2 regions of the Comamonas odontotermitis genome follow, and region 2 is predicted to be linked to the other one. Evidence: riboswitches for the same ligand, from Rfam matches in the RefSeq annotation. Region 2 holds a riboswitch; the other holds the start of a gene.
What was found. A riboswitch is a leader RNA that binds a small molecule or an ion and turns the genes downstream of it on or off. The one in region 2 is predicted to bind cobalamin.
Positions count from the first base shown of each region.

Region 1: another riboswitch for cobalamin. It lies ahead of LAD35_RS15525 (TonB-dependent receptor domain-containing protein); the one in region 2 lies ahead of LAD35_RS18780 (TonB-dependent receptor).

Region 1 is NZ_CP083451.1:3,357,370-3,373,306, forward strand. It holds gene cobO (cob(I)yrinic acid a,c-diamide adenosyltransferase) at 1-40, opposite strand, end outside; gene LAD35_RS15500 (ABC transporter ATP-binding protein) at 150-947, opposite strand; gene LAD35_RS15505 (FecCD family ABC transporter permease) at 947-1,990, opposite strand; gene LAD35_RS15510 (ABC transporter substrate-binding protein) at 1,990-3,003, opposite strand; gene LAD35_RS15515 (bifunctional adenosylcobinamide kinase/adenosylcobinamide-phosphate guanylyltransferase) at 3,015-3,608, opposite strand; gene LAD35_RS15520 (cobyrinate a,c-diamide synthase) at 3,619-5,073, opposite strand; gene LAD35_RS15525 (TonB-dependent receptor domain-containing protein) at 5,114-6,907, opposite strand; cobalamin riboswitch at 7,097-7,344, opposite strand; gene LAD35_RS15530 (PspA/IM30 family protein) at 7,382-7,600, shown strand; gene LAD35_RS15535 (cell division protein ZapA) at 7,597-7,986, shown strand; gene LAD35_RS15540 (sulfite exporter TauE/SafE family protein) at 8,497-9,312, shown strand; gene hemN (oxygen-independent coproporphyrinogen III oxidase) at 9,336-10,718, opposite strand; gene fnr (fumarate/nitrate reduction transcriptional regulator Fnr) at 10,871-11,593, shown strand; gene LAD35_RS15555 (universal stress protein) at 11,727-12,170, shown strand; gene LAD35_RS15560 (malonate--CoA ligase) at 12,355-13,911, opposite strand; gene LAD35_RS15565 (enoyl-CoA hydratase/isomerase family protein) at 13,957-14,748, opposite strand; gene LAD35_RS15570 (Bug family tripartite tricarboxylate transporter substrate binding protein) at 14,876-15,898, opposite strand.
Region 2 is NZ_CP083451.1:4,084,202-4,100,138, reverse strand. It holds gene glyS (glycine--tRNA ligase subunit beta) at 1-807, shown strand, start outside; gene LAD35_RS18790 (histidinol phosphate phosphatase) at 978-1,547, shown strand; gene hemE (uroporphyrinogen decarboxylase) at 1,618-2,733, opposite strand; cobalamin riboswitch at 2,905-3,157, shown strand; gene LAD35_RS18780 (TonB-dependent receptor) at 3,282-5,381, shown strand; gene LAD35_RS18775 (ABC transporter substrate-binding protein) at 5,385-6,371, shown strand; gene LAD35_RS18770 (FecCD family ABC transporter permease) at 6,368-7,414, shown strand; gene LAD35_RS18765 (ABC transporter ATP-binding protein) at 7,414-8,187, shown strand; gene LAD35_RS18760 ((2Fe-2S) ferredoxin domain-containing protein) at 8,184-8,954, shown strand; gene cobW (cobalamin biosynthesis protein CobW) at 9,058-10,113, shown strand; gene cobN (cobaltochelatase subunit CobN) at 10,117-13,950, shown strand; gene LAD35_RS18745 (ATP-binding protein) at 13,947-15,125, shown strand; gene LAD35_RS18740 (vWA domain-containing protein) at 15,170-15,799, shown strand; gene LAD35_RS18735 (ABC transporter substrate-binding protein) at 15,838-15,937, opposite strand, start outside.

The DNA of each region.
Region 1 (15,937 bases), 730 kb from region 2:
TTTCGTAAGGTTTTTCGGTGGGAGGAGTTTCGATCTGCATGTTTTTCCTTCTCAGGGTTGCAAGCGGCACACACCACCCACAGCGTTTAAAAATTTGACGCATCCGGGATGAGACACGCCGGACAGAGCCGCCCAGGCAGCGGGATTCTTCATTTCGCCATACGCGGCAACGCCATCCACAGGCCATCGATGCTGCGCACCTGGATGCGGTCGTCAAACACCGCTTCGAGCGCCGCATGGGTGGCAAGATCGCTGCAGGCGCCCTGGTGTACCACCCGGCCCTCCTGCAGGATCAGCATGTCATCTGCCAGCAGCGCCACCGAGATTTCGTGCAGCACGCTGATGACTGTGGTGCCCTGGCTGGTGAGCGCACGCACGCTGTCCACCCAGTCGGTCTGGTGCGGCGGGTCGAGGTTGGCGAGCGGTTCATCCATCAGCAGCACCTGGGCCTGCACCGCCAGCGCCCGGGCCAGCAGCACCCGCTGGCGTTCACCGCCCGAGAGTTCCACCACCGGGCGGTGGCGCCACTCCCAGGCCTGGGTCTGGCGCAGGCAGCGCTCCACAATGGCGTGATCTTCGTGGCTGGGCGCCGCCAGCCAGGGCTGGTGCGGCAGGCGACCGAGCAAGGCCACATCCAGCACCGTCAAGTCTTCGGTGGTCACCTCACCCTGCCCCAGCCAGGCCAGCGCCTGGGCGCGCGCCTTGCGCGGCCACGACTGCAGCGGTTTGCCCAGCAGATGCACCTGGCCCTGCAGGCCATGCGCGGGCCACAGGCCGCTCAGGACCTTCAGCAGGCTCGATTTACCTGCGCCATTGGGGCCGACGATGCTGGTCCACCGGCCCTTGGCAAACCCGGCAGACAGGCCATGCAATATCGGCTTGGAATGCACGCTGGCGCATATCTGACGAGCAGCAATAGCTATGATTTCGGTAGTATTTTGCAGCATCACATGGCTCCTGCCGCCCGGGTACTGCGGTGCATGCGCCACAGCAGATAGGTGCCGCCCAGTGCGGCAGTCAGCACGCCTACCGGCAACTCCTGCGGCGCCACCAACCACCGCGCCAGAATGTCTGCGGCCAGCAGCAGCGTGCCGCCCATGGCAGCGGCCAACAAGGTGCTGCGGCCGTGGCCGATGCGCACCAGGCTGCGCACCAGGTGCGGTGCAGCCAGCCCCACAAAGGCAATCAGGCCAGTCTGGGCCACAGACGTTCCCGTCGCCAGCGCCAGCACCGCCACCAAGCCGTAGCGCAGTTGCGTCAGCGGCAAGCCCAGGCTGGTGGCCGTGGCTTCGCCCAGCGTCAGGCCATCGAGCACCCGCGAGCAGGCCCAGGTGGCCAGTGCACAGACCAGCAGTACCCCGCCCATCAGTGCGCAGCCCTCCCAGCCCACAAAGGCCGAAGTGCCCAGCGTGAAGGCCTGCATGGCTTGCAGGATGTCAGGGTGCTTCAATTCCAGCAGATCGCGCACGGCGCCCAGCACCACGCCCACAATCACACCCGCCAGCAAGAGGCGCAAGGTGTTTTGCACATTGCGCGCCAGCACCACGGTCAGGCCCACGGCGCAGGCAGCGCCGGCAAAGGCCATGCCCGTCATGCCCAGCCGGTAGACGAAGCTCAGGCTGGTGAGGGACGAGCCCATCAGCACCAGGCCCACGGCGCTGCCCAGCGATGCACCCGATGCGCTGCCCAGCAGGTACGGATCTGCCAGCGGGTTGCGAAACAGGCCTTGCGCCACCGCCCCGGCAAGGCCAAGCAGCGCGCCTGCCAGCCAGGCGCCCAGGGAGCGCGGCAGGCGGATGTCCATCACGATCTGCCAGGCGGTGGCGTCGTCCCGCATGCGCAGCACGCTCTCCCAGCCGGTGCTGCCCACGCTGGCGCCCACCATCAACAGCGCGACGGAAAGCAGCAGCAACACCAGCGCCAGCCAGCCGCTGCGGCGCTGGCCGGGGGCGCATTCGTGCCGTAGCGCCTGCTCTGCCGAAGCCGCCATCAACGCTGCCCTCCTTCGGCCGGCTTTTCTGCGCCTTGCTTTTTTGGTGCCTTGTCAATCAGGCACTGCGCAATCAGGTGGGCGGCCTCTGCCATGCGCGGGCCGGGGCGCACAATGGTGTAGGAATCCTGGTCGTTGAAGACACACAGGTTCCCGCCCTTGATGGCCTTGAGGCTGTTCCAGCCCGGGTAGCTGGTGGCAGCCTGCATGCTGCGATTGCCCAGCATGATCACGTCGGGCTGGGAGCGCAGCAGAAACTCGGGGCTCAGGCGCGGAAACGGCCCCAGTTCGGCAGGCACCACGTTGTCCACCCCCAGCTGGGCCAGAATTTCTCCGATGAAGGACTGCGGACCTGCCGCATACGGGCCCCGGCTCACTTCAAAATACACCCGGCTGTTCCTGGCAGAGGCAGGTACACGCTGCGCTGCATCGGCCACGCCCGCCTGCAGCTCGCGCCACACCCGGTCGGCACCTTCTGCTGCAGGCACGCCCAGCACCTGGCCCAGTTGTTGCAGCACCTTGTGCACACCGGCCTGCGATTTCACTTCCAGCGCCGCCACTTTCACGCCCAGCGCTTCCAGCCGCTCGGCCACCTTCGAGGCATGCGACATCAGCACCAGGTCAGGCTTGAGCGCCACGATGGATTCCACGCTCGGATCCAGCCCTCCGCCCACTATCGGCAGTTTCTTGACTGCCAGGGGCCAGTCCGAATAGCGATCCACCCCGACCAGCCGGTCGCACAGGCCCAGGGCGCAGGTGCTTTCGGTCAGCGAAGGCAGCAGGCTGACGATGCGCTGCGGCGGCCGTGCCAGTTGCACGGTCTTGCCACGATCGTCGGTGATGGGCTGGGGAGCGAGGCGCGCGGATTCGGCCAGCACCGGAATGGCTGCGGCACGCCCGGCGGTGGGCAATTCCTTCGCACTGGCCGCTACTGCGCCCAGCAATGCTGCTGCCACTGCGGTACCTGCGGTACGCACGGCAAGCAGCAGGAGGGAGGAATTTGGAAAATGCATAAAACGGGCCATCATTTCATGTGCAGAGGCAAACCTGCGGCCATCAGTGTGACGCGGTTGCACACCGCAGCCGTTTGTTGGTTGAGCACGCCCAGCGCATCGACAAAGGCGCGTACTTCGCGGCCCATGGGAATCACGCCCAGGCCGATCTCGTTGCTGACCAGGATGACCGGGCCGGGCGCACGCTCAATCGCTCCTAAAAAAAGAGCTTGTTGCGCTTGCCAGTTGTGCGCTAAAGCCTGATTTTTCTCAAGTTCTGGTGCAGGCATCAGCCAGTTGGTCAGCCACAGGGTCAGGCAATCGATGATCAGCAGATGCTGCGGCCCGCTGCATGCGGCTATCGCCTGCGCCACATCGCGCGGCGCTTCCACCGTGCCCAGTTGCGCCACGCGTGCGGCGCGGTCGCTCTGGTGGCGGGCAATGCGGGCTTTCATTTCATCGTCGTAGGCAGTGCCGGTGGCGATCAGACTGGCGGTGTAACCCGCGCCCTGCTGCAGCCATTGGCGCGCCAGCAGCTCTGCCTGCCGTGATTTACCGGATTTCTGCCCGCCCAGCAGCAAGAGCTTGAGCGCTGCACCATTCACTGAAAACGAAGGTTCTGCCATGGCTGCCATCTTATGCAGTCTCGGAGGCCGATGCGGCACACGCACCTGGCCAGTCCTGCTGTGCGGTCTGCTGCAAGGTCTGCAGTACATCCGCCCCCAGCAGCGCTGCCACGGCCTGCGGGCAGGAAGGGAACCAGGCATGGAAATAGCTGGCATGAATGCTGCCATGGCAGTACACCGCTTCCCCCTTGCCGCTTTCGGGTTCCTGGCCCGGCCGGCTGCTGCGAGCAACCAGGCCCGCATCGCTGTCCAGGCGTGAATAGTGGAAGGTGTGGCCACGCAGCACGCCCCAGGGCGTCGCCAGCTGTTGCATGCCCAGACCCGCCAGGCGCTGCTGCATGCGCGCCTGTGCAGGCAGCAGGCTCCACAGGCTGTGCCAGCGGCCCTCCAGATCGGTCAGTCCTTCGGCCAACGCCACCATGCCGCCGCATTCGGCCCACACGGGCTTGCCTTGCTCCACATGCGCCTGCAGATCGAGCTGCAACCCTGCATTGGCCTGCAGGGCCTGCAGGTGCAGCTCGGGGTAGCCACCGGGCAGCCACAAGGCATCGCACACAGGCAGGCGCTCGCCCGCCACGGGCGAAAAGAATGCCAGCTCCGCCCCCATGGCGCGCAGGCATTCCAGATTGGCCGCATAGATGAAACTGAAGGCCGCATCACGCGCCACGGCAATGCGACGCCCAGTCAGCAGCGCAGGTATCTCGGTCTCATCGTCCTGGGCTGCAAAATCCACCGACCAGCGCTCCTGCCAGTCCGACCAGGACAGTTGCCCCAGCGGCGTCTGGGCCAGCGCATCGGCTGCTGCATCGAGCCGCTCCAGCGCATCGGGCAGTTCCTGGGCTGCCACCAGACCCAGGTGGCGCTCCGGCAGCAGGTTGGCGCGCGGGGCTCCGCCCGCCAACGCCACGTGGGGCATCGCCCCGAGCCAGAGCGCCGGGTCGCGCAGGCCATCGCGCAGCAGTTCGCCGTGGTAGTTGCTTGCTACACGATTGGCCAGCGCTCCGGCAAGCTTCATGTCAGGATCAAAGTGCTGCATGCCATAGGCAATGGCGCCAAAGGTGCCAGCCATGGCCGATGCGTCAATGACGACGACCACCGATACACCAAGGGATTTGGCCAGATCTGCGGCGCTGCTTTCGCCATCAAACAAGCCCATCACACCTTCGATCAGCAGCACGTCATGGCAAAGGGCGGCCTGGTACAGGCGGGCACGCACATCGTGCTCGCCGTTCATCCAGCGGTCGAGCGTGTGCACATCACCGCCACTGGCGAGCCGGTGCCATTGCGGATCGAGAAAATCCGGCCCGCACTTGAACACCTGCACGCGCCGCCCGGCGCGCGCGTGCAGGCGCGCCAGCGCCGCCGTCACCGTCGTCTTGCCCTGCCCGGACGCGGGCGCCGCCACCAGCAGCGCCACGCACCGGGAGGTCTTCTGGCCATCGCTTCCACTCACCGCTGCATCCATCACCCTGTTATCTCCCGACTTCCTGATTTCCTGGATGCTCTTATTGGGGCATCCACTTGATGCCGATGTACGCGCTGCGCCCTTCCGAAGCGTAGGTGCGTGCGGTTTCGTACTTCTTGTCCGCCAGGTTGTTGATGCGGGCGATCAGGCTGAAATCCTTGGCAATCTGCGTGCTGGCCGACAAGTTGAACAAGGTGTAGCCGCCCAGCACATTGGTGTTGGCCGCGTTGTCATAGCGCTTGGCAGTGGCCTGCATTTCGGCGCCCAGGGTCCAGCCGGCCACGCGCGTGTCACCACCCAGCGTGGCATAGCGCTTGGCGCGGCGCGCCAGCAATTTGTCCGTGGTCTGGTCGCGCGGGTTCTGGAAATCCACCGAGCCATGCAGGTTGAACTGGCCCAGCTTGGTGGTGCCGGCCAGGGTGATGCCTTCGAGACGTGCCTTGCCGACGTTCGCGTAGCAGCCACCGAAAGCACCATCCTTGCCAACGCAAGTACCCGTACCGCCCACCCAGTTGATCAGGTTGGTGACGTTGTTGCGGTACACGGTGGCAGAGAAGCTGTCTGCGCCCTGTGCCCAGCGCAGGCCCAATTCGGCATTCTTGCTTTTCTCCGGAGCCAGCGATGCGTCGCCGTACTCGCTGAACCGCTGGTACAGCGTGGGCGCGCGGAAGGCGGTCCCCACGGTTGCGGTGGCGCGCCAGTTGGGTGCAAATTCGTAGCCATAGGCTGCGCTGCCCGTGGTCTTGCCGCCGAATTCACTGTCGTCGTCGCGGCGCAGGTTCAACTGCACGGTGTGTGCACCGCTGTGCATGCCGTAGCCCAGCGCCAACGCATTCTGGCTGCGGTCGCGGTCGATGCCGCCGTTCACCAGCGAATCCTCACGGCGCTCCAGCGCGGCCGTCATGGTGTGAATGCCGTAACGCCACTCGTTCTGGAACAGGTAGTTGTGCAGGCGGGTATCGGTCTGGTAGGGCGATGGCCGGGTTTCGTAGTAATCGCGCGATTGGGTGAGTTGCAGCTTGGTGCTGTAGTGGTCGGTCCACTTGGCCTGCCAGTTCAGGCCCAACGCATACATCTTGTTGATGCTGCGGTCATCTTCCTTGGGGGAGACGTCGTAGCCCGAATTCATGTTGCTGGCCATCATGGTGGCTTCCAGCCGGTGCTGCTGGTTGAGCTGGTAGCCCAGGCGCGCATTGACCGCGTTGTTGCGGTAGCCGTCCTTGTCGGGGTTGGCGGTAGGGGTGGTGCGCGCGTTGAAGCCATCCGATTGTGCGCGGTTGAGGCCAATCGAGTAATCCCACGCCCCTTCGCCACCAGAGATGCCGGCTTCGGCCGTATAGGTGCCACGGTTGCCAACGCCAAAGCCCACATAGGGCTTGGGCGCGCCTTCGCCCTTCTTGGTGAAGATCTGCACCACGCCACCCATGGCATCCGACCCATACACGGCCGCTGCCGGGCCGCGCAGCACTTCAACGCGGTCGATGAGCGCCAGCGGAAGGTTTTGCCACGAGGCACCGCCGGTGGACTGCGAATCGACACGCACGCCATCCACATACACGGCGGTAAAGCGCGTCTCGGCACCTCGAATGAACAAGCTGGTACTGGTGCCCGGGCCGCCATTGCGGGTCATCTGGATACCCGGCACGCGTGCCAGCACATCGGCCACACCGCCTGGCCCCTGACGCTCGATGGTCTTGCTGTCGATGATGGACATATCGGCCGTCAGATCGGACAGCGGTTGCTCGATGCGGTTGGCGGTGACTACCATCGCCTCCAGGGTTTTACCCTCTGTTTCATTCGTAGTCTGGGCCTGTGCCGACAGGCTGGCAGCCATCAGGGCCGCCGTCAGAGCAATACAGGTGTGTGGCGAGCGCAACGAAGAAAAAACGATAGCAGAATCGGGCGCGCACAGGCGCACCACTGGCGAATGGGAATGCATCTACATCTCAAGCGATGAAGTACCCCGCGCCAGCCTCCCCGCCGGCAAATGGGGAAAAACAGAAGCGGCGCGCTATGCAGCGCACCGCCATCCACAGTGTTGGCCGGTATCCGGGCTGACGATGACACAGCGCGCGCCTTCCCAGAGACTTGTTCAAGGTATCCAGTGGCTTAGAGTGCGGGCTGCGGAGGGCAAAATACCGTCCATCGCTTACCGTTGCGGGGGCAGCGCAGGTTGAGCATGGCTTGTAGGGCACAAGCGCACTCCCCTGCTTCCCGTTGAACTGCCAGAATGTGAACCACCATGGCGAGCACCAACGGGTACAATTTTATCGTCTTTACTGTTGCGCTTTAATAAAACTGTCTCTCTATGGTCACTACGCCTTCTTTGGACCTGATGCTTGAGCGGGTGGAAACTTTGCTGACCCGCTACGAACAACTGCAGCGCGCGCATGCCACTCTGCAGGAACAGGTGGATACCCTCACCCATGAACGCGACTCCCTACAATCGCGCCTGACGGCCGCCCGCTCGCGCGTTGACGCGCTGATCGAACGCCTGCCCAAGACTTTTGACCAGGACGAATCATGAAGCAGCTTGAAGTTCACATCATGCAGCAAAGCTATATGCTGGGCTGTCCCGAAGGCCAGGAAGAGCGACTGATGGCCGCCGTCAAGCAGGTGGATGAAGCCATGTGCGGCATCCGCGACGCCGGCAAGATTCGTGGGCGCGAGCGCATCGCCGTGCTGGCTGCCCTCAACATGGCCTTTGATCTGCTCGATCTGAAAACCCAGAACACCGAGCTGAACCAGGAAGCCGAACAGGCCCGTACCCAGGCGGCCCAGGTTGAGCAGGCCGAACCCGCTACCGCCCAGGCTTCGCTCGACTGGGAGGAGCCCCGCCTGCAATCCATCATGCAGCGCCTCGATGCCGCCACTGGACAACCAGCCGCAGGCAATGCGGCGCAGACGGTGTAGGTTTTCGCAAAACACCTCCATCGGTTCGCACACAACACCAGATCGCGGCCGCATGCAAGCATTTGCTGAAAAATCGGCATTGAGCCCATATTCAGCAATCAGTGGTCGCTATTGTTTTTGCCCAGCCTCTGGGCATTGAATTGGTTTTTTACGGCCATCCACCCCTGGCTGCCGGTACAATGGAGTCGTTCGCAGCCCTGCCAGACTTTATAGTTCCTTGAACCAATGCTCTACGAGCACGGGCTTGGTACATCACCTATTGAGCGTGATCGTCTCGCGTCAGATGAACCCAACGATAGGTTGCCCTTGCCCACCTGAACCCCCGGTTCAGGATGACGGTCTGGTGGATCCGCTGCGAACACCTGTTTTCGGCCTGGCTGGCCTGATCCGAAGCAATGAGGCCAGCCACTTTCAACTTCTCCTCTCCGCCGCGGCGGGGTTTCAGGCCACCTGGTTCAGGTGGCCTTTTTACTGGGCGTACCACAACCGTCCAGGTGGATACTGGTGCCCATGACTGATCCCATCGTTCTGCTTCCGCTCTCGTGCGTGGGCTTGATCACCGGCTTTCTGGCGGGCCTGCTTGGCATCGGCGGGGGCATGGTGCTGGTGCCTTTCATGACCTACATCCTGGGCACCCAGGCCGTTGCCCCGGAACTGGCCATCAAGATGGCGATTGCCACGTCGATGGCAACCATCATGTTCACCTCCATCTCCAGCGTGCGCGCCCACCACCAGCGCGGCGCCGTGCGCTGGGACATCGCCCGGCGCCTTGCGCCCGGCATCGTGCTGGGCGGACTGGTCGCGAGCCTGGGCATCTTTTCGCTGCTCAAAGGCCAGTATCTGGGCCTGTTCTTCGGGCTGTTTGTCGGCTACTCGGCACTGCGCATGTTTCGCAAATCCCAAACCGCAGCCACGCGCACCATGCCGGGCACAGGTGGCCAACTGGCAGCCGGCGGCGTGATCGGTTGCCTCTCGGGGCTGGTTGGTGCAGGCGGGGCCTTCATCAGCGTGCCGTTCATGACCTGGTGCAATGTGCCCATCCACAACGCAGTGGCCACCAGCGCAGCGCTGGGCTTCCCGATCGCCGTGACCAATGTGCTGGGCTTCATGGTGGCGGGGCTGCATGTACAAGGCCTGCCGCCCCACTCGCTGGGTTATATCTGGCTGCCCGGCCTGCTTGCGGTATCCATATGCAGCGTGCTGACCGCGCCACTGGGCGCCAGGGCAGCGCACCGGCTGCCAGTGGCCCAGCTCAAGAAGATATTTGGCGGCATTCTGCTGTGCCTGGCGGTCTACATGCTCTACAAGAGCCTGAGGGCCTGGTAACGCGTTGAGCCTCAGGCAGGCTCCTAGATGATTTTCGAGAACCGGGCCCGCGTGCGATCCGCCTGCAGGTGCTTGTCAAACACCATGGCCACGCCACGCACAAAGTACCAGCCCAGCTCGGTCACGGACACGGCATCGCCAGTGATCTGAACCAGCCCCTGCTCCTGCATGCTGCGCAGTTGCTCCAGCTCGGCGGCAAAGTACTGGCGAAAATCGATCAGCCAGGCCTGCTCCACCGATTCGATCACCAGGCTGCCCTGGCACATCAGGCCCATGATCACAGAGCGGCGCAGCATGTCATCGCGCGAGAGTGCCAGGCCTCGCACCACAGGAATCTGCCCCTGGTCGATCAGGTCGTAGTACTCCTCCAGCGTCTTGGCATTCTGGCTGTAGGTAGCGCCGATCTTGCCAATGGCCGAGACACCCAGCGCCAGCAGATCGCAATCGGGCTGCGTGCTGTAGCCTTGAAAATTGCGGTGCAGGCGCCCTTGGCGCTTGGCCACGGCCAGTGCATCATCAGGCAGCGCGAAGTGGTCCATACCTACATAGACGTATCCGCCCGCCTGCAGGGCTTCCAGCGCCTGGGCCAGCATGGTCAGCTTGTCAACGGGCTTGGGAAGATCCTGCACGACAATGCGGCGTTGGGGCTTGAAACGTTCAGGCAGATGCGCATAGGCATACAGCGCAATACGATCGGGCCGCAGTTGGCTCACCAGTTCCATCGTGCGTGCAAAACTGACCGGCGTCTGGTGAGGCAGGCCGTAGATCAGGTCAATATTGATGGATTCAAAGCCAATCAACCGCGCCTGGGCCATCAGGGAAAAAACCTGCTCCGAGGGCTGCTCGCGGTGCACTGCCTTTTGCACTTGCGGGTCAAAATCCTGCACGCCGAAACTCAGGCGATTGAAGCCCAGTCGAAACAGGTGTGCGAGGCGCTCCCCGCTCACGGTCCGTGGATCGACCTCGATCGAGTATTCACCCCCCGGCTGCAGCTGGAACCGGCTTTTGAACATGTCCATCAGGCGTGAGAGCCCATCGTCGGAGAGGAAGGTGGGCGATCCGCCGCCGAGGTGCAGCTGGCTCACGGTCTGGCGGGCCGGGCAGTGGGCCAGTTGCAGATCCAGTTCACGCTCCAGATAATCCAGGTATTCGTCGGCGCGTTCGGGATGCTTGGTGATGATCTTGTTGCAGGCGCAGTAGTAGCACAGTGATTCGCAGAACGGAATGTGCACATACAGCGACAAGGGTGCCAGGCGGGTACCCAGCCCCGTTCGCCGCTGCTCCAGCGCCTGCTTGTAGCCATTCGCACCAAAGGCTTCAACAAATCGGTCTGCGGTAGGATACGAAGTGTAACGGGGGCCGGGTACATCAAACCGGCGCAACAAATCGGGGGTCAGGGAAATCATGGTCTCAATTCCGTACGGATGCCCCAATGTGCCGCAACCGGCCGGCCACGTCCTTGACTTACATCAAGAGTATTTTTTTGTCTGCGTAGACAATGGAAGCATTCAAGGAACCTCCGCCCCCGCGCGATCTTTTTGTGAACGGATATTGACTCATGACAGCCAACACAATCAAAGTGGTCTGCTCCAACTGCAACCTGCGAGAGCTGTGCATGCCCGTGGGTCTGTCGCCCGACCAGATGGATCGCATCGATGAGATCGTGGCCACGCGCCGCAGAATCAAGCGCGGGGGAGCGCTGTTTCGCAACGGCGAGGCGTTCACATCGCTGTACGCGATTCGCACCGGTTTTTTCAAGACCAGCGTGGCCACCGAAGATGGACGCGATCAGGTCACCGGTTTTCAGATGGCAGGCGAAATCATTGGCCTGGACGGCATCGTCAACGACCAGCATTCCTGTGATGCCATTGCGCTGGAAGATGCGGAAGTCTGCGTGATGCCCTATTCCAAGCTGGAAGAGCTGTCGCGCGAAGTGAATGCCTTGCAGCACCACGTTCACAAGGTGATGAGCCGCGAAATCGTGCGCGAGCACGGTGTGATGCTGCTGCTGGGCAGCATGCGCGCCGAGGAACGCCTGGCCGCATTCGTGCTCAATCTGGTGCAGCGCCTGCACGCGCGGGGCTTCTCGCAGTCCGAGCTGATACTGCGCATGACGCGGGAAGAAATCGGCAGCTATCTGGGCCTGAAGCTGGAGACCGTGAGCCGCACCTTCTCCAAGTTCGCGGAAGACGGCATCATCGAAGTCAAGCAGCGCCATGTACGCATCCTGGATACCGACAAGCTGCAGGCCCTGATTAACAGCCAGCAATGCACGGTCTGAGCGGGCCTGCCGTGCTCCCGGCAAACATATGCTGCCATTGTCTGCTCTGACACAGCGCAAGGCAGCCTTTGCGCCAATGGGTTAAGGTACAAACATGCAGCCGCCCCGGCTGCACCCTCGAAAGGAGCTGAAGATGTACAACCATATCCTGCTCGCCACCGATGGATCCGAGCTGTCCGAAAAAGCAGTGCAGCATGCGCTTGCTCTGGCCAAGCTGGGACAGACCCAGATCACTGTGGTCAATATCTCGCCCAACTACCCCCGCAGTTACTTTGAAGGCAGCGCGGTCATCGACCTCAAGGAGGTGGAACGTATCCAGCAAGGCTGGCTGGACGCTGCCCAGGTCGTGGTCGACAAGGTCGTTGCCCAGGGAACTGCAGTGGGCGTGCCGGTAAAGGGCATTGTTCTGCAATCCGATCTGGTGGCCGAATCGCTGCTCAAGACCGCGGAAAAGGAACACTGTGACCTGATCGTCATGGCCTCGCATGGCTATCGCGGCATCAAGCGCCTGCTGCTGGGCAGCGAGACCCAGCATGTGTTGACGCATGCCACGATTCCGGTGCTGGTACTGCGGTGAGTTTCTGGCAAATCCGGCCTGCAGCGCATGCGGGCCAAGGACAGCCACCTTGTTTTCAGTAGCAGAGCGAACGGCAGGTTTGAGTGCCCGCCGCTTATAAAAAGAGAAGGCTTTTGGCCTTCTCTTTTGCTTTACGGCCTCCAGCCCCCCTGGTTCATGGATTGGCTTGAAGGCGCCAAGAGCTTCAACCCTTGAACAGGTCCTGGTATTGCGCCCGCAGCAGATTCTTTTGCACCTTGCCCATGGTGTTGCGCGGCAACTCGTTCACCACAAAGCAGCGCTTGGGAATCTTGAAATTGGCCAGCTGTTTTTTCAGCGTCGCAATGATGCCTTCGGCATCTGCGGCCTGGCCTGGCTTGGCAATGACCACGGCAACCCCCACTTCGCCAAAGTCAGGGTGCGGTACGCCAACCAGGGCACTTTCGGCCACGCCGGGCAGTTCGTTGATGAAGCCTTCGATCTCTGCAGGGTAGACGTTGTAGCCGCCCGAGATGATCAAATCCTTGCTGCGGCCCACAATCGTCACGTAGCCGCGCGCGTCCACCTTGCCGACATCACCGGTCTTGAACCAGGCATCCTTCGTGAACTCTTCGGCGGTCTTCTCCGGCATGCGCCAATAGCCACTGAACACATTGGGGCCTTGTACCTGGATGTTGCCGATCTCGCCAGCCGGTAGCGGCTGACCATCATCGCCCTGCACGCGCACGCCCACACCCGGCAGTGGAAAGCCGACGGTGCCGCCCCGGCGCTCGTCCTGCCCGTCGTAGCGGCTGTCGGCACGGTAGGGGTTGGAGACAAGCATGATGGTTTCGCTCATGCCGTAGCGCTCCAGGATGGTGTGGCCGGTGCGCTCCTGCCATTCGCGGAAGGTCTCGATCAGGAGCGGCGCGGAGCCGGAAATGAAGAGGCGCATGTTCCGGGTGGCGGCCCTCGTGAGCGTGGGCTCGGCCAGCATGCGTACATACAGGGTGGGAACACCCATGAAGACGGTAGCGCGCTCCATCGCAGCGATCACGGCCTTGGGCTCGAACTTGGAGAACCAGATCATCTTGCTGCCATTGAGCAGAGCCGCATGGATGGCGACGAACAGGCCGTGCACATGGAAGATCGGCAGTGCATGGATCAGCACGTCACCCTCCTTCCAGCCCCAGTAGTCCTTCAGCATCACTGCATTGCTCAGCAGGTTGCCGTGGCTCAGCATGGCCCCCTTGCTGCGGCCGGTGGTGCCACTGGTGTACAGAATGGCGGCCATGTCGTCGACTTGCCTGACGGCAGGCTCATGCGTATCGGCACAGTGCACAGCACGCTCCAGCAAGGTGCCGCTGCGGTCATCGCCCAACGTGAAAACGCTTTGTGTGCCGCACTGGAAGGCGATTTTGGACACCCAGCCAAAGTTCTGCGGCGAGCACACCACCACGGCTGGTTCCGCATTGGTGATGAAATATTCGATCTCGGCACTTTGGTAGGCGGTGTTCAGCGGCAGGAAAACGTAGCCTGCTCGCAGGGTGGCCAGGTACAGCGCCATGGCTTCCACCGATTTCTCGACCTGTACCGCCACGCGGCTGCCTGCGGGTATCTTCAGGCTGCCCAGCAGATTGGCAATGCGGGCACTCATGCGGTCCAGATCACGCCAGCTGTAGTTCAGCGGCTCACCGCTGGCCGATGTGGTCTCCACGGCGATGGCATCCAGGTCTTTGGGAAAGGCTGCGCGCAGCGCGCAAAACAGGTTGTCGTTTTTCATGTCTGTCTCTGGTTGGTTAGGTCCTGGGCGTCTTGGCAGGCGCCTTCAGAATTGGGGAGCCCGCTTGGCCACAAAGGCTGCAATGCCTTCGCGGTGTTCGGCAGAATCGGCATAAGCGTATGGCTGCGCCAGAGTGGGGGCCGCCATGTCGCCTGCCGTCAGCGCACGCAGGGTTTGTTTGTTGAGCCTTGCCGCCTGGGGAGCCAGACTCGCCACGCGCGCCGCAGTTTCGGCAACGTGCGCGGCCAGCAGGTCAGGTTCCATGCAGCGGCTGACAAACCCGGCGGCCTGCATCTGGTCTGCGCCAAACACCGCAGCTTCGAGCAGCATCTGCCGGGCTTTCATGGCGCCCACCTGGCTGGCTACCAGCGCAGCTTCCTTGGGTGCCATCGGAAAACCCAGCTTGGCAATGGGCGCGCCAAACTTGGCATTGGTGGCGGCAATACGGATGTCGCAGCAACTGGCAATCTCCACCCCGGCGCCCATGCAGGCGCCACGGATGACCGCGATGACGGGGATGTCACAACGGAGCATGGCATCCAGGCCTGTCCAGACTTCGCCTTCGTGAAAAGCAGCCAGGGTGTCAGGGGCGAAGCGAAAGCGCTCGTACTCCGAGATATCGCCACCGGCGCAGAACGCATCCCCTTCACCTTCAATCACGATGCAGCGCACATCCGGATTGCTCTGCAAGCTCTCAAAAACAGAGCGTAGCGCCCGCCACATGTCGCGCGACATGGCATTGAGCTTGCCCGGGTGGCTGAGCACCACGCGCACGATATGCGCATGGACCCGGCCATCCGCCGCCACCCACGCCTCCTGCCTGATCTGACCTGCCATCACCCCACTCCCATGTGATTCGATTCCTGCATCCGTCAATGGCTGGCCAGCTTCGCAGGCGGAATGTCTTCCAGGCCTGCGCCTTGCATTTTCACCATCGGTTGATGAAGAAACGGAATGCATGCCTTTATTCGATCTTGGCACCCGAGGCCTTGACCACCGCCGCCCAGCGCTTGACCTCGTCGTTCACAAAGGCGGCAAACTGCGGCTGCGTCATGCTGCCATAGTCCGCCCCATTTTTCGCCCAGACCGCCTTGATTTCTTCGGAAGCCCCCATTCGCCTGACCTCCTCCACCATGCGCGCCTGCACCTCGGGTGCCGTTCCCTTGACGGCCCACAGGCCGTACCAGGTGGTGACGTTGTAGTCGGGCAGCCCCACTTCGGCAGCACAGGGCACATCAGGCAGTGAGGGGTTGCGCTTGTCACCGGCCACCATCAGGCATTTGATGCGGCCCGCAGCAATGTGCGCCGCCGATGAGCCCAAGCCGTCAAACAGCATGTCCACATTGCCCGCTATCAAATCCTGCAGTGCCGGCCCCGCACCCTTGTAGGGCACATGCAGGATATCGGTCTTGCTCTGTATCTTGAACAACTCGCCTGCCAGATGGTGGCTGGAGCCTGCCCCCGCAGATGCGAATGTCATCTTGCCGGGGTTGGCCTTGAGCTGGGCCAGCAGCTCCTGCATGTTCTTGATAGGCAGTTTCTTGGGGTTGATGACCAGCACCTGCGGCACTGTCGCGAGCAGCGCCAGCGGCACCAGATCCTTCTGGATGTCGTAATCGAGCTTGGGATAGACCGAGGGTGCGATCACGTGGTGCGTGCCGCCCATGAAGAAGGTATAGCCATCGTGCGGCTGGCGCGCCGCGTAGCTGGCGCCCAGGGTTCCACCCGCGCCGCCCTTGTTGTCGATCACGAGGGTTTTGCCGGTGGTCTTGGAGAACTGCGAGGACAGCGGGCGCGCGAACGCGTCCGTACCGCCGCCCGCAGGAAAGGGCACCACCCAGGTCACCGGTTTGCTTGGCCAGTCCTTGGCAGATTCCGCCATGGCCCATAGCGGTAGACCGCCCGCCGCCATGCCTGCTGCCATCTGGCCCAGGAAATGCCGGCGCGGCAAGGGGTGGAAAGAAATTCCAGGATTGCGCTTGCTCATGTTTGTCTCCTTGCTATTTTTTGCTGCCGCGGGGTGGAA
Region 2 (15,937 bases):
CTTGACGTGGCCGTAGCCGATGCCATCGAAGACCACTACAAGCCCCGTTTTGCCGGCGACGAGCTGCCGCGCGGCGAGGTAGGCGTGATCGTTGCGCTGGCCGACAAGCTGGAAACCCTGGTTGGCATGTTCGGCATCGGCAACCTGCCCACCGGCGACCGCGACCCATTTGCACTGCGCCGCCATGCGCTGGGCGTGATCCGCATGCTGGTGGAGAAGGACTTGCCGCTGGACCTGGACACCCTGCTGGTCAGCACGCTGCCTGCGTTTGGCGACAAGATCGAAGACGCAACGCCAGCGCTCTCCGACTTCATTTACGACCGCCTGGCTGGCAGCCTGCGTGAGCAAGGCTTCAGTGCGCAGGAAGTGGACGCTGTGCTCGCCCACCGTCCGCAGCGCCTGGCCGATGTGCAAAAGCGCCTGGAAGCCGTGCGTGCCTTTGCCGCCTTGCCCGAGGCGCCAGCCCTTGCTGCGGCCAACAAGCGCGTGGGCAACATCCTGAAAAAGGCGGACGCCCCCGTCAGCCCCAATGTCAGCGAAGCCGTGCTGCAGGAGCAGGCCGAAAAAGACCTGTACGCCGCCTTGCAGACCGTGGCCCCCAAGGCCCATGCCCAGTTTGCTGCGGGCGACTACACCGCCAGCCTGCAGACTCTGGCCGCCTTGCGCACCCCGGTCGATGCCTTCTTCGAGCACGTGATGGTGAACGCGGAAGACCCGGCGCTCAAGGCAAACCGCCTGGGCTTGCTGGCAACCCTGCACGATGCGATGAACCGCGTGGCCGATCTGTCCCGTCTGGTCGCCGCCTGATTCTCTGGGTACACTGGTTCCCAGCGGGTCAGAAGCCTGCTGCCGCCCGTGCGGCGGCAGGCAACAACGATGAGGGCTGACGCCAGCCAGGATGCGCAACGGGCCGAGCCATGGGCGCCGTCTGTTGCCGGATCCGGATTTGCGGAGGTCGGTACAACAAGGGGACGGTTATGAAACTCGCCATCATCGAGCGCGACGGCATCGTCGGCCAGCCGGTCACGGGCCAGCTCACTGGTCACCACGACTGGCATGTACTGCCCGATGCCGCCAGCGGCATTGCACGGCTCAACCTGTCGGGCTGGCATGTAGTGCTGGTGGCCAACCAGCCCGGCTTGGAGCGCGGCCTGTACGATTGCGCTGCACTCAACGACTACCACCGCCAGATGTACAAGGACTTGGCCATGGTGGGCGCCAAGGTCGATGCCGTCTTCTTCTGCCCGCACGCCCCAGAGGACCATTGCGACTGCTGGGCACCACAGGCCACCTTGCTGCGCCAGATCACGGAGCGGTTCAATACCGAGGCCGGCAAGGTTGCCGTCGTGGCGCGCAGCACCGAGCTGTTGCAGGCGGCTGCCAGCCTGGGCGCCTGCCTGCACTGGATTGCGCCGGCCGATGCGGCCACAGCACACCCGCAATGCCCATCGGCTCAGGCCGCGCAGCACGCCACTCTGGCGCAGTGCACCGAGGTTCTGCTGCACTGGCAACCGCCCAAATCCCCGTCGCAGCTGGCTGCCGCATAAACCGGCTGCTGTATCAAAGGCCAAAGACAAGCCCCGCATGGCGGGGCTTGTCTTTGAAGCAGGTGCTGCTTTACTTGCGCATGGCGCGCGACTGGCTGTGCACTGCTTCGACGAGTGCCGCCACATGCTCGGGTGGCGTGAACTGGCTGATGCCATGGCCCAGATTGAAGATGTGCGTGGGGCCGGTGGTGGTGCTGTCGGTGTGCGGCTTGCCAAAGCTGCGGAGCACGGACTGCACCTGCTCCGCAATGCGCTCGGGCGGGGCGAACAGCACGTTCGGGTCGATATTGCCTTGCAACGCCTTGCCCGGGCCACCCACTGTGCCACCAACGACAGCGCGCGCATGGCCCAGGTTTGCCGTCCAGTCGAGGCCCAGCACTTCGCAATCGAGTGCGTTCATGTCCTGTAGCCAGATGCCGCCGCCCTTGGTGAAGACGATGCGGGGCACGTCCTGGCCATCGGCGCCGTGGCGCTTCAACTGGCTGAGTACACGTTTGGTATAGGCCAGGCTGAACTGCTGGAACATGCCGTCGGCCAGCACGCCGCCCCAGCTGTCAAAAATCATCACGGCCTGCGCGCCCGCGTCGATCTGCGCATTCAGATACGCCGCCACGCTGTCGGCGTTGATTTCGAGGATGCGGTGCATCAGGTCGGGGCGCGCATACATCAGCGATTTGACCTGGCGGTAGTCGTCGCTGCCCTTGCCCTCGACCATGTAGCAGGCCAGCGTCCAGGGGCTGCCGGAAAAACCGATCAACGGCACACGGCCATCAAGCGCGCGGCGGATGCTGGTGACGGCATCGAATACATAGCGCAGCTTGTCCATGTCGGGCACGGCCAGTTCTGCAACTGCCGCCTCGTCGCGCACATTTCTCGCAAAGCGTGGGCCTTCGCCTTCGGCAAACGACAGGCCCAGGCCCATGGCATCGGGAACGGTCAGGATGTCGGAGAACAGGATGGCCGCGTCGAGCGGAAAACGCTCCAGCGGCTGCAGGGTGACTTCGGTTGCATAGTCCACATTCGTGGCCAGGCCCATGAAACTGCCCGCCTTGGCGCGCGTGGCCTTGTACTCGGGCAGATAGCGGCCAGCTTGGCGCATCAGCCACAGGGGCGTGTAGTCGGTGGCCTGGCGGCGGCAGGCGCGCAAAAAGGTGTCGTTGTGCAGGGGGGCAAAGGTCGTGCTCATGGCCTGATTGTCGCCCAGTGACGCGAGGCCGCCGGGGAGAACCTGACTGTGGGTACCGCCTTCACGGTATAGGGCTAATCGCTGTGGCCTGCACTTGGGGTGCCGTAGAGGCGAAAGGCCCATTTCAGCCCGGTGATAGAATTGCGCATCGCCCTGAGAATCATTTCTCCAGGGCGTTTCGTTTCGGAAGGTGCTCGCCTTGGCGAGTGAAACGGGAACAAGGTGCGGTCGATCGACCCAGGCCTTGGCTGCCCCCGCAACGGTATGCAGGAAAACACCCCAGGCAAGCGCTCTGTGCGCTTGCAGCCACTGGATCGGCGTGTGCGCTCCAACATGGAGCGCTGCACGCTACCGGGAAGGTGGGGTTTGGGTCCGAGATGGATCGCCTGCGAGCCCGGAGACCGGCCCGCCGATGTTCACAGCGCATGCTTTTGGGTGCATGCGCTGGCTTTCTACTGTCTGCGGGGTGCGGATGGCGTTCTCGGTACCAGTTTCGGTTCGTGGGTTCGGCCATCGCTTCAGACAGCGGATGTTCTGGGTGCGGCGCGATGCACGGCCTTTATTTTTCTTTCCCTCTCCTGCGGCGCACGGCCTGTGGCCTGCTGCTGTCTCCGGCGGCCGTTCTGGCGCAGCAGACCCTGACCGAGGTGGTCGTCACTGGCAGCCGCAATGAGGCGCCTACACTGGACACCGCACGCCGCTCTGCAACGGCGTCACACGTTGATGTGCCCACGCTGGATCTGCCCGCCAGCGTGAGCGGCGTGTCGGCCGAGCAGATCGATGAGCACGCTGACCGAGGTGCCGCTGAAGCGGTGACGCGGACCGTGGGCCTGTCGGCTGCTGGCACGCCGGGCAATGGCGGGCTGGCGTTTGCGAGCCGGGGCTTCTATGGCGTCAATTCGGTAGGTGTGGCCGAAGACGGCATCACGCTGGGCGTGGGCTCGGGAACCATCAGCTACCCGTCGGACACCTGGGGTTATGAACGCTTTGAAGTATTGCGCGGCCCCGCGTCACTGATGTACGGCAGTGGCACCATGGGCGCCACAGTCAATGCCATCCGCAAGCAGCCCAGCCGAGAACGCTCCACCGAACTCTTGCTCTCGGGCGGCAGCCATGGCACTGCGCGCATGGGCCTGGGCAGCACCGGAGCCCTGAGCGATACGCTGTCCTACCGTGTGGACGCCTACGGCGCGCGCAGCGACGGCGACCGAGCCTTCGACAACAGCAAGGGCGGCAAGCTGATGAGCGCGCTGCGCTGGCAGCCGCGTGGCGATTTCACGCTTGATCTGACGGCCGACATCAGCAGCCAGGCGCCATCGCGCTACTACGGCACGCCGACCATCAATGGCCGTGTGGCGCGCGAGCTGATCGGCACGGGCTACAACACCGAAGACAGTGACATCCATTACCGCGACAAACGCTTCAAGGCCAAGGCGACCTGGCAGGTCAACGACGCGCTGGCTGTACGCAACGAGCTCTACCACTTTGGCGCCGACCGCCACTGGAAGAACATAGAGGCCTATGACTACAACCCGGTCGCGGGCACGGTGGCACGCTCGGATTACCTCGAGATTGGCCATGCACTGCAGCAAAACGGCAACCGCCTGGCGCTGGACTGGAAGAGCAGTGCACACCAGGTGGCCGTGGGCTGGGATGTGTCCCAGGCCAACTTCCGCAACACCAGCAATTCTCCATATACGGGTAGCTCCGTCGTCTCTGCATTCGATCCGGTGCCGGGCACATGGATCAGCCCCGATCCGTACCTGCCGCGCATGGGTTCGACCTTGCGACAGAACGCGCTGTACATTGAGGATGCCTGGAAGATCAACGAGCAGTGGTTGCTGATGGGCGGCATCCGCCGCGACTGGTACGAATTCTCGCGGCAGGACTTCGTGGCCAAGACGGGCTTTGACAAGGACCTGAATGGCACCTCGTGGCGCCTGGGGCTCACGCGCAAGCTGACCGCGCAGTCGAGCGTCTATGCACAGATGACTACCGGGCACGATCCGGTCATCAGCCTGCTGTCGCTGGCGGCCTCGCAGACCGGCTTTTCGCTCAGCAAGGGCCGCCAGCAGGAAGTCGGCTTCAAGCAGCAACTGGCTGATGGCCGTGGCGAATGGACGGCAGCGCTGTTCCATATCGCCAAGGGCGACATCATCACCCGTGATCCGGCCAATTCGGCTCTGTCGATCCAGGGCGGCAAGCAGTCATCGCGCGGGCTGGAGCTGACTGGCGCATTGCAGGCAAGCCCGGCGTTTCGCCTGGAGGCCAACGCCGCTTATACCAAGGCACGGTTTGACGAGCTGATTGAAGCAGGCGGCGTCGACCGCAGCGGCAATCGCCCGGCCAATGTGCCCAAGGTAACGGCCAACCTGTGGGGGCACTACCGCGAAGGCGGCTGGCGCACATCGCTCGGCCTGCGCTACGTAGGCAGCCGCTTTGGCGACAACGCCAACAGTGCTGGAAAACGCCTGCCGGGCTACACCGTGCTGGACGCCGTGGTGAGCTGGAATGCGACCCCTCAGACCACCTTCAGCCTGATCGGTCGCAACCTGACAAACCGCGTCTACGCCACAGCCGCCTACAACAGCCAATGGCTCGTGGGCGCCAGCCGCAGCGTGGAGCTGATGGCGCAGATGCGCTTCTGAACCATGCAACGAACCTTCCTGCTGCTACTGATCGCGCTGTGTGCCACGCCTGCATGGGCGCAAGACGCAAAGCGTTCCCCGGTAACTGTCAATGTCTGCGGCCAGCCCCAGACCTATGCCTCTGTGCCTCGCCGTGCCGTGACGCATGACGTGAACATTACCGAGATGTTTCTGTTTCTGGGGTTGGCCGACCGGCTGGTGGGATATTCCGGCATGTATGCAGGCAAAGATGCCAGCCCGCAGATCGTGCCCATATTGGCGAGGGTTCCCAATCTGTCGCCCCAGGGCATGAACTTGGAGAACATCGTCGCCGCGCAGGCCGATTTCGTCTTTGGTGGCTGGAGCTATGGTTTTCAGCAGGGCGGCGTCACGCCACAGTTGCTGGCGCGCTACGGCATTGCATCCTATGTGTTGACCGAATCCTGCATCCGTGTGCAAAAGCGCGCGGACGTGGCCTTGGAAGATACCTTTGTCGATATGGACAACGTGGCGCGCATTTTTGGTGTGCAGCGGCAGGTCGCGCCACGCATTCAGCAGTTGCGCGACGATCTGGCGCTGCTGCGCCAGCAGATGCGCGGCAATGCGTCGCAGCCCAGGGTTTTTGTTTTCGACAGCGGCGAGAAGATCCCCACCACTGTAGGCCGTTATGGCATGCCGCAGGCCATGCTGGAGGCGGCGGGAGCGCGCAACATCTTCGACGATATCGCCAGCAACTGGCCCAAGGGCAACTGGGAAGACGTGGTGCTGCGCGATCCCGAGTGGATCGTCATCATCGACTATGGCCAGCCCAGCGCCCAGGGCAAGATGGATTTTCTGCTGCAGAAAAAAGAGCTGCAGACGGTGAACGCGATCCGCAACAAGCGCTTTTTCGTGATGACCTATGCCGAAGCCACCCCAGGCCCGCGCAATGTGGAGACCGCCCAGCGCCTGGCCGCCGCATTGCACCCACAGCGGGAAATCACCGTGACACCGGTGCGCTTTCAGCCATGAAGACCTCGGCCTTGCCCTGGATGCTGGTGCTGCCTGTGCTGCTGACCCTGGCGGTGCTGGCGGGCGTCACCTGGGGCTCGGCGCAGCTGGACATGGGGCAGGTCTGGTCCATCGTGCAGCACCAGGTGGCGCAGGCGCTGGGCATGCAGACGGCGGAACCCGGCTGGAGCCTGCAGCAGTACCAGATTGTCTGGATGATCCGCCTGCCGCGTGTGCTGATGGCGGCGCTGGTAGGGGCTGGGCTGTCCATCGTGGGCGTGGTGATGCAGGCGATGGTACGCAACCCGCTCGCCGACCCGTACATGCTGGGCGTGTCGTCCGGTGCTTCAGTGGGGGCGGTGTCAGTGCTGGCCTGGGGCGTGTTTGCGGCGGCGGGGCTCTACGCGGTGACGGCGGGTGCATTCATCGGCGCACTGGTGGCCACCGTGTTGGTCTATCTGCTTGCGCAGCAAGGCGGACGCATTCCTTCGGCGCGGCTCATCCTGAGTGGCGTGGCCGTGGGCTACATGCTCACCGGACTGACCAGCCTGGTCACCCTCACCGCAGGCCAGCGCGACCTGGCCAATGCCTTGCTTACCTGGCTGCTGGGCAGCCTGGCGGGCACACAGTGGCAGGCACTGGGCCTGCCCGCAGGCATGGTTCTGGCCGGCATGCTGTGGCTGCTGGCGCAGGCGCGGCCACTGAACGCGCTGCTGGCCGGTGATGAGGCCGCCGCCACACTGGGCGTGGCAGCCGAGCGGCTGCGCCGGCAACTGTTTGTTGTGGTGTCGCTGCTCACTGGAACGATGGTGGCAGTGAGCGGTGCGATCGGCTTTGTCGGTCTGGTCATCCCGCATGTCACACGCATGCTGGTGGGCAGCGACCACCGGCGCGTACTGCCTGTTGCGGCGCTGATGGGTGCGGTATTTCTGGTGCTGGTTGATGGCGCGGCACGAACATGGTTTGCGCCCATGGAGATACCGGTTGGCGTCATCACGGCCTTTGTTGGCGGGCCGTTCTTCATTGCCATGTTGTGGCGCGGCGCCGTGCGGGAGGATCGTTGATGCTGCAGGCACAAGGTTTGCACTTTGCCGTAGGCCAGCGCGCCATCGTGCAGGATGCCGCGCTGCATGTGGGCGCAGGCGAGTGTGTGGGCCTGATCGGCCCCAATGGCTGCGGCAAGTCGACACTGCTGCGCATGCTCTACCGCGTGCTGCCGCCGCAACGCGGACAGGTGCGGTTGGAGGGGCAGGATGTCTGGCAGATGGATGCGCGTGCGTTTGCGCGGCAAGCCGCCGTGCTGGCACAGAACAGTGCGCCAGCCTTCGACAGCTCGGTGCAGGAGACCGTGATGCTGGGCCGCCTGCCGCACCAGGGACGTTTTGCCGCCGACAGCCTGCAGGACAGACGTGTCGTTACCGAGAGCCTGGAGCGTGTGGGCGCCGCGCAGCTTGCCGGGCAAAGCATGGCTACGCTCTCCGGCGGCGAGCGCCAGCGTGTGCTGCTGGCGCGTGCGCTGGCCCAGCAGCCGCGCCTGCTGTTTCTCGACGAGCCGACGAACCACCTCGACATTCGCTACCAGCTGGAGCTGATGCGGCTGGTGCGCAGCCTCCAACTCACCGTGCTGGTCGTGCTGCACGACCTCAATATCGCCGCCCAGTTCTGTGATCGGCTGTACCTGATGGAGGCAGGCGCGCTCGTAGCCAATGGAGCGCCGCGCGAGGTACTCACACCCGAAGCAATGGCGCGCGTATTTGGTGTGCGCGCCACCATTGATGACCACCCGGCCACCGGCCGACCCCGCATTGCCTACTGGATGGAGTGGGATGGACCATGACGACAGATGAATCCATTGCCATCGTGCTGCTGGGGCGCGGCGGTGTCGCCAGATCGACCACCGGCGAGCTGACGGAATTGGCACGGCAGCTATCGGCGCAATGGCCGGGTGTGCAGGTGCTGCCCGCCTTCGTTGACCGCTGGCAACCGGATCTGCCTGCGGCGCTTTCCACCAGTGCGGATGCCGGTGCGCGAACCATTGCCGTTGTGCCGCTGATGCTGCCGGACGAGGCTGCACTGCGCCGCTGGCTGCACAAGGTGACCATGCGCTGGCTCGCCAGCCGGGGTGATGGCGGACCTCGCCTTGTCTTTGCCGAGCCGCTATCGCAGACCGTGCCGCTGCCTGCACTGCTGGCCCTGGCTGTGCGCAACGCGCTGACGCACCAGCCCGATGTGCCTGCCATGGTAGGTGATGAGGACTGGCAGCACGATCCCAAGGGCTGGTCCAGCGTGCCGGAGCATACCCACCACGCGCTGTGGTGTACGGGGCCGCGCTGTGCGGCAGCAGGGGCGGTGGCGCTGTGGCCTGTGCTTACCAGTGTCGTCAATGACACGCCTGCCTTGAAGAAATGCGTGCGTCCGCTGCAGACGAGCTGCCAGTATCCCTGCAATCACGGACCGCTGATGATTGTTTACCCCGAAGGCGTGTGGTACGGACCGCTGGATGCGGACGGCATCCGCCACGTGCTCACCCGCCATGTGCTGCATCGCGAAGTGGACCCGGCGCTGCGTGTGCATGGACCACCGCAGATTGATCAGAAACCATAGCAGTTGGCGATTGATACGCAAGCATTTCAAATAAAAACGATTTGAAGCCCTCATCCCTAGAGCGCGATCCGCTATCCAACTTCACCTCTCAGGAGTTCACACCATGCAAACCACCAAGATTCCCGCCACCATCGTCACCGGCTTTCTGGGCAGCGGCAAGACCACGCTGATGCGCCATATCCTCGAGAAGGCCCAGGGCCTGCGCGTGGCAGTTATCGTCAACGAGTTCGGCGAGCTGGGTATTGACGGCGAAATCCTCCGTACCTGTGCCATCGGTTGCAAGGACGAAGGCGGCGCCGACGCGCCCGAAGGCCAGATCTACGAACTGGCCAACGGCTGCATGTGTTGCACTGTGCAGGAAGAGTTCTTCCCGGTGATGAAGGCCTTGGCGGAGCGCCGCGCCGATATCGATGTGTTGCTGATCGAGACCAGCGGGCTGGCCCTGCCCAAGCCGCTGGTGCAGGCCTTTCAGTGGCCGGAGATCGCCAGTGTCTTCACCGTGGACTCGGTGGTGACCGTGGTGGACGCGCCCGCAACTGCGGCTGGCCAGTTTGCCCATGATCCGCATGCCGTTGATGCGCAGCGCCTGGCAGACCCCAACCTCGACCATGAAGCCAGCCTGCACGAGTTGTTTGAGGACCAACTCTCTGCCGCCGATCTGGTGGTGCTCTCGAAGGCAGACCTGGTCTCGCCGGAGGAATTGGCGCAGGTGCGTGCCCTGGTGGCTGATGAGGTGCCGGCAGAGGTCAAGATGGTGGAGGCCGTGCAGGGTAGCGTGCCGCTGTCCGTGCTGCTGGGCCAACAGCGTGCGGCAGAAATCCATATCGATGCACGGCACTCCAACCATGACCACGACGAAGAGCATGACCATGACGACTTCGATTCGCTGTTCATCGACCTGGGGGCTGTGGACCGCGAACGCCTGATGCAGGCGCTGCAAGGCATCGTGCAGCAGCACGCGGTGTTGCGCGTCAAGGGCTTTGCTGCTTTGCCGGGCAAGAAGATGCGACTTCTGGTGCAGGGCGTGGGGCGGCGTTTCGATGCCTACTTCGACCGCGCCTGGAAGGAGGGCGAAGCCCAGGCAACGCGGCTGGTGTTCATCGGCAAGGGGCTGGATGCAGGGCTGCTGCGCACGGCGCTGGCTGCAGCGGAAGTCTGAACCATGCACTTGCTCAGCACCCGCCCGGGTGGCTTTGTCGAAGACGACAGCATCATCACCCGGCTGGACCAGACGCCCGCCGAGATGGTGGTGCTCAGCTCGGCCGACACCACACTGTCTCTGCTGGCCGATGCATACCGGCTATGGCGGCAGTCTGAAGCGCCCGGGGCGGTTCCCACCTTGCGCCTGGCGAACCTGCTGCACCTGCGCCAGAGCGCATCGCTGGATCTGTACATCGATGAGGTACTGCAGCATGCCAGGCTGGTGATCGTTGATCACCTGGGCGCAGAATCGGCATGGCCCTATGGCATCAAGCAACTGCGCAAGCTTGCACTGCAGCGTGGGCAGCAACTGGCCATGTTCTCGGGAGACAGCCAGGAAGATGCCGAGCTGTTGGCCAAGGGCACATTGGCACCCGCGCAAAGCCGCGCGCTGTGGCAGTACCTGCGCGCAGGGGGCCTTGCCAATGCACGTGAGTTTCTGCGCATGGGTGCGGCCTGGGGATTGGGCAGCGATATGGACGCCGTGCCGGTGCGTGTGCTTCCCCCCGTGGCGGTGCATGTGCCTATCGCGTGGGTGAATTCTGAGCAGGGCCACGCCGGACCGGGCCACATCGCTGGCCTGGACGACCTGCAGGCACGATGGACGCAGGGCGCGCCGGTGGTCATGCTGGTGTTCTACCGTTCGCACCTGCTGGCCGCCAATACGGATGCCTTCGATGCCATGGCAGAGGCGCTGTTGGCCCAAGGGATGAACCCGCTGCCGCTGGCCCTGGAATCGCTGAAGGACTCGCTGTGCCTGCAAACCCTGCGCGCGCTGTGTGCGGCCCACGATGTGCAGCTCATCCTCAACACCACCGCATTTGCTGCACTGGGCGAACATGCGCGTGCGGGAACAGAGGCTGATGCCCTCGCGGGTGACATTCCGGTGCTGCAGGTGATTGCCAGCGGCGCCAACCGCGATGACTGGCTGGCCGACCACCAGGGCCTGCGCCCGCGCGACATTGCCATGCAGGTGGTGTTGCCCGAGATGGATGGCCGCATCATGACGCGCGCCATGAGCTTCAAGGGGCTGGCCCACCGTTGCGAGCTGACGCAGACCGATGTGGTGGCCTACCAGGCAGAGCCTGACCGGGTGCAGTGGGTTGCCGAGCTGGCGCGGCGCTGGTGCGTGCTGCGCAGCAAGCCCGCTGCCGACAAGCGTGTCGCACTGGTGCTGGCCAACTACCCCGGCAGCGAAGCGCGGATGGGCAGTGGCGTGGGCTTGGATACGCCCGCATCGGTGATCGCGCTGCTGGCGCAACTGGCGCGCGATGGCTGGAATCTGGGCGATCCTGCCGACTGGCCCGCAGACGGTCTGGCTTTGATGGAGCGCCTGCAGCAAGGCATTGCCAATGACCCTGCCAGGTGGCCACTGCGCCGTGCACACCAGGGCTACTCGCTGCAGGCCTACCGCCAGCGCCTGGCGCAACTGCCGGAGGGCATGGCCGATGCCATCACCCGGCGGTGGGGCACGCCCGAGCAGGACCCGATGTTGCGCGATGGCTGGTTCATGGTGGCCGGAGTGCAGCTGGGCCATGTGTTCGTCGGCATCCAGCCTGCGCGCTCGCTCGATGGCGGCAACGATTACGCCCAGTACCACGACGCCGAACTGGTGCCGCCGCACCATTATCTGGCCTTCTACTTCTGGCTGCGCGATGCGTTTGCGGTCGATGCCGTGGTGCATGTGGGCAAGCATGGCAATCTTGAATGGCTGCCGGGCAAGAGTCTGGCCTTGTCGCAGCAGTGCTGGCCTGATGCCATTCTGGGGCCGCTGCCCCATGTCTATCCCTTCATCGTCAACGACCCTGGCGAAGGCGCGCAGGCCAAGCGCCGCAGCCAGGCCGTCATCATCGATCACCTGATGCCGCCGCTCACGCGCGCCGAAAGCCACGGGCCCATGCAGGAGCTGGAGCGGCTGGTGGACGAATACTACGACGCACTCCTGGTGGACCAGCGCCGCGCTACCATGCTGCGCGGCCAGATTCTGGAGGCCGCCCGCAGCCAGGATCTGCTGCGCGAGTTGGGGGTGCAAGCCGGGCCGGGTGAGCAGGACGAGCAACTGCTGGAGCGCATCGACGCTTACCTGTGCGAGCTCAAGGAAACCCAGATTCGCGACGGTCTGCACATCTTCGGCAGCTCGCCTGAGGGCGCATTGCGCGACAGCACTTTGCTGGCGCTCGCGCGCTATCCGGCGCCGGGAGAGCAAGGGTTGCTCCATGCCCTGGCTGCCGACCTGCTGCCGGGTTGCGACTGGAATCCGCTTGACATGGATGCCGCTGCCGCATGGAATGGGCCGCGCCCGCAGGTGCTGGCCGATCTGGATGCGAGCCCCTGGCGCCATGGCGGCGACACGCGCGAGCGCCTGGAGCTGCTGGCGCTGCGCGTGCTGCAGGAACCAGCGGCAGCCCATGGCTGGCCGCAGACGCAACAGGTGCTGGCGCGCATCCACGAGCAGATCGCGCCAGCACTCGATGCCTGCGGTCATGAAGAACTGCGCCAGTTCTCACGTGCGTTGCGGGGGCGCTTTGTGCCACCGGGGCCCAGCGGCTCACCCTCGAGGGGGCGTTGCGATACCTTGCCCACGGGGCGCAATTTCTACACCGTGGATACGCGCGCCATCCCCACGCAGACTGCCTGGGCGCTGGGCCAGCAGGCCAGCGAGCGGCTGATCGCGCGCTACCTGCAGGAGCATGGCGAGTACCCCGCAGCCATTGGGATTTCGGTCTGGGGCACGGCGACCATGCGCACGGGTGGCGACGATATCGCCCAGGCTTTTGCACTGATGGGCGTGCGTCCCAAATGGGCGCCGGGCAGCCAGCGTGTGGTGGATTTCGAGGTCATTCCGCGTGTAGGCCTGCGCCGTCCGCGCGTGGATGTGACGCTGCGCATCAGTGGCTTTTTCCGCGACGCGTTTCCGGGCGTCGTGCAGATGTTCGATGCTGCCGTGCGCGCCGTGGCAGCGCAGGACGAGGATGCCGAGGACAACCCCATTCGCGCCCGCGTGCTGCGCGATGCCGCCACATGGGTGGAGCAGGGCATGGACGAAGCCCAGGCCCGCGAGCAGGCCTTGTGGCGCGTATTCGGTGCCCCTGCGGGCAGCTATGGTGCCAGCATGCACGAGCTGCTGCGCTCGGGCCAGTGGAACGATGCAGGTGATTTTGCTCGCCACTACCTGCACTGGGGCGCATTTGCCTACGGACAGCAGGCCGATGGGGTTTCGGCACGCCAGGCGCTGGAGCGCCGCATGCAGGGCCTGGATGTGGTGCTGCAGAACCAGGACAGCCGTGAGCACGATCTGCTGGATTCCAGCGAGTACTACCAGCACCAGGGCGGCATGGTGGCCGCCGTGCGCCACCTGGGCGGTGGCGAGCCGGCCGTCTACCACGGCGACCACGGAAACCCGCAATCGGCCAGGGTCCGTTCGCTGGCCGAAGAGATCGGCCGCGTGGTGCGCGCACGCGTCACCAACCCCAAGTGGATCACGGGCGCCATGCGCCATGGCTACAAGGGGGCATTCGAGATGGCGGCGACGGTGGACTATCTGTTTGGCTTCGACGCCACCACGCAACTGGTGTCAGACGCGCACTATGCATTGGTCACCGAAGCCTATGTGCAGAATGAGGTCGTGCGGCAATTTCTGCGCGACCACAATCCCCAGGCCCTGAGCGATATCGTGGGCCTCTTGCTCGAAGCCATTGACCGCGGCATGTGGGAACAGCCCAGCGCGCTGCACGATGCGCTGCTGGCACACATGCTGGCGCAGGAGGAATTCATGGAAGGACGGGTACGGCAATGACACCGACATTCCCTTTGTCTGCGATCCAGGGCCAGGCGCAACTGGTGCAGGCCTTGCTGCTCGCGGCCATTGAGCCCGCGCTGGGCGGCGTGCTGATCCAGGGGCCGCGCGGCACGGCCAAATCGACGGCGGCGCGCGCGCTGGCCGATCTGTTGGCGCCCGCGCCCTTTGTTACGCTGCCGCTGGGGGCGTCCATCGAGCATGTGGTGGGCAGCCTCGATCTGTCCAAGGCGCTGTCGGGCAATGAGGTGGCCTTTGCCCCCGGCTTGCTGGCCAGGGCGCATGGTGGCGTTCTCTATGTCGATGAGATCAATCTGCTGCCCGACGCCATCGTCGATGTGCTGCTGGATGTTGCAGCTTCGGGCGTGAACCGTGTGGAGCGCGATGGTATCTCGCATGATCACGCGGCGCGCTTCGTGCTGATCGGCACCATGAACCCCGAAGAAGGCATGCTGCGCCCGCAATTGCTGGACCGTCTGGGCCTGTGCGTGCAGCTTGCCAATGCGCAGGACCCGGCGCTGCGCAGCGCCATCGTCAAGGCGCGGCTGCGATTTGACCTCGATCCTGTTGATTTTTTGGCGACACACGCCACCCAGCAGACACACATGGCCGAACGCCTGAGGCAGGCCCGCGCGCGCTGCGCCGAAGCCGCCGAGCTGCCATGGAGCGATGCGGTGCATGAGGAAGTGGCGCGCCAGTGTATCGCCGCCTGCGTGGACGGGCTGCGCGCCGATCTGGTGATGCTGCGTGCGGCACGCGCGCTGGCTGTCTGGGAGGGCTGCAAAACCATCGAAAGCCGCCATGTGGCACAAGTGGCGCCCCTGGTGCTGTTGCATCGGGCCAACCAGACGGCAGGTGATGCCGCGCAACGGCAGGCCCCGTCTCCATCGTCCGCGTCTGCGCCAACGGCTGAGCAATCGCCCGTGTCGTCGCCCGAATCATTGCCCGACCCATCTCCAGCGGCGTCTGCACCATCGGCACTACCGGAGCAATCCGCAAACCCAGTGCAGAGCGGTCCCCCGGAGCGGAATCTGGAGCAACCGCCACCCGATTGGGGGGCGCCCCAGCCTATGGCCAGTGCGCCGGTTGCTGCGCTGCAGGCCGATGCGTTGGCGCAGGCTGCCATGGAGGCACTGGCCGCAAAAAAAGCCCGCGCCCCCGGCCTGCCGCGCTGACGCCATCGGCATACCGCTCCGGCCGGGGGCAGGCTTTTGCAGCCATGGCCAGTGCTGCGCTTGCAGGCCATGTGCAGCCCATGGCGCAACGCGAAGCGGGGGCTGTGCTGGATTGGCCTGCAACATTGCGCGCGCGCCAGAGCCAGCCTCTGGCAGACGAGCATCTGCGCTGGCGCCGGAGCCTGGGCGAGCCCCAGGCGCTCCATGTGTTTGCGCTGGACTGCTCGGCCTCCATGCTGGAGAGCGGCGCTTTCGCAAAAGCCAAGGGACTGCTGCTGCAATGGCTGCGCTGGGCCTATCTGCAGCGCTTGCCGGTGGCGCTGTTGTGCTTTGGCGCAGGGCAGCTTCAGTGGAAGCTGTTGCCGCGCCGGGCGCCGCAGTGGAACGCCGAGTTGATCGAGCCACTGCTCGGTGGCGGCGGAACGCCCTTGGCACCTGCCTTTCATGCAGCTTGGAAGCTTCTGGCCAAGCGGCCCGAGGCGCGCCCGCATCTTTGGGTGCTGAGCGATTTTCGCAGCGCCGATGTGCTGTCCTTGGTGCAGGAGGGGGCGCCTGCGCCTTTGCACGTTCTGGTGGATTGCGAGCCCGCTGCTCGCACAGGCCAGCGCGGTTTCGGTGGAGCGGAGCGCCTGGCAAAAGCCTGGCCCGGTGCCGTGCGGCTGCAACCATTTTGAACGGGCGCAGCGGCCATCTTGGGTACTGCGCTTTGCGCCTACGGCAGTGGCAATTGCCGCAGGCACTGCACGATGCGCCGTGCTGCTTCGTCAATGCGCGGTCCGGGCCGCACGAGTGCATCGAACTCCGCATTGGGA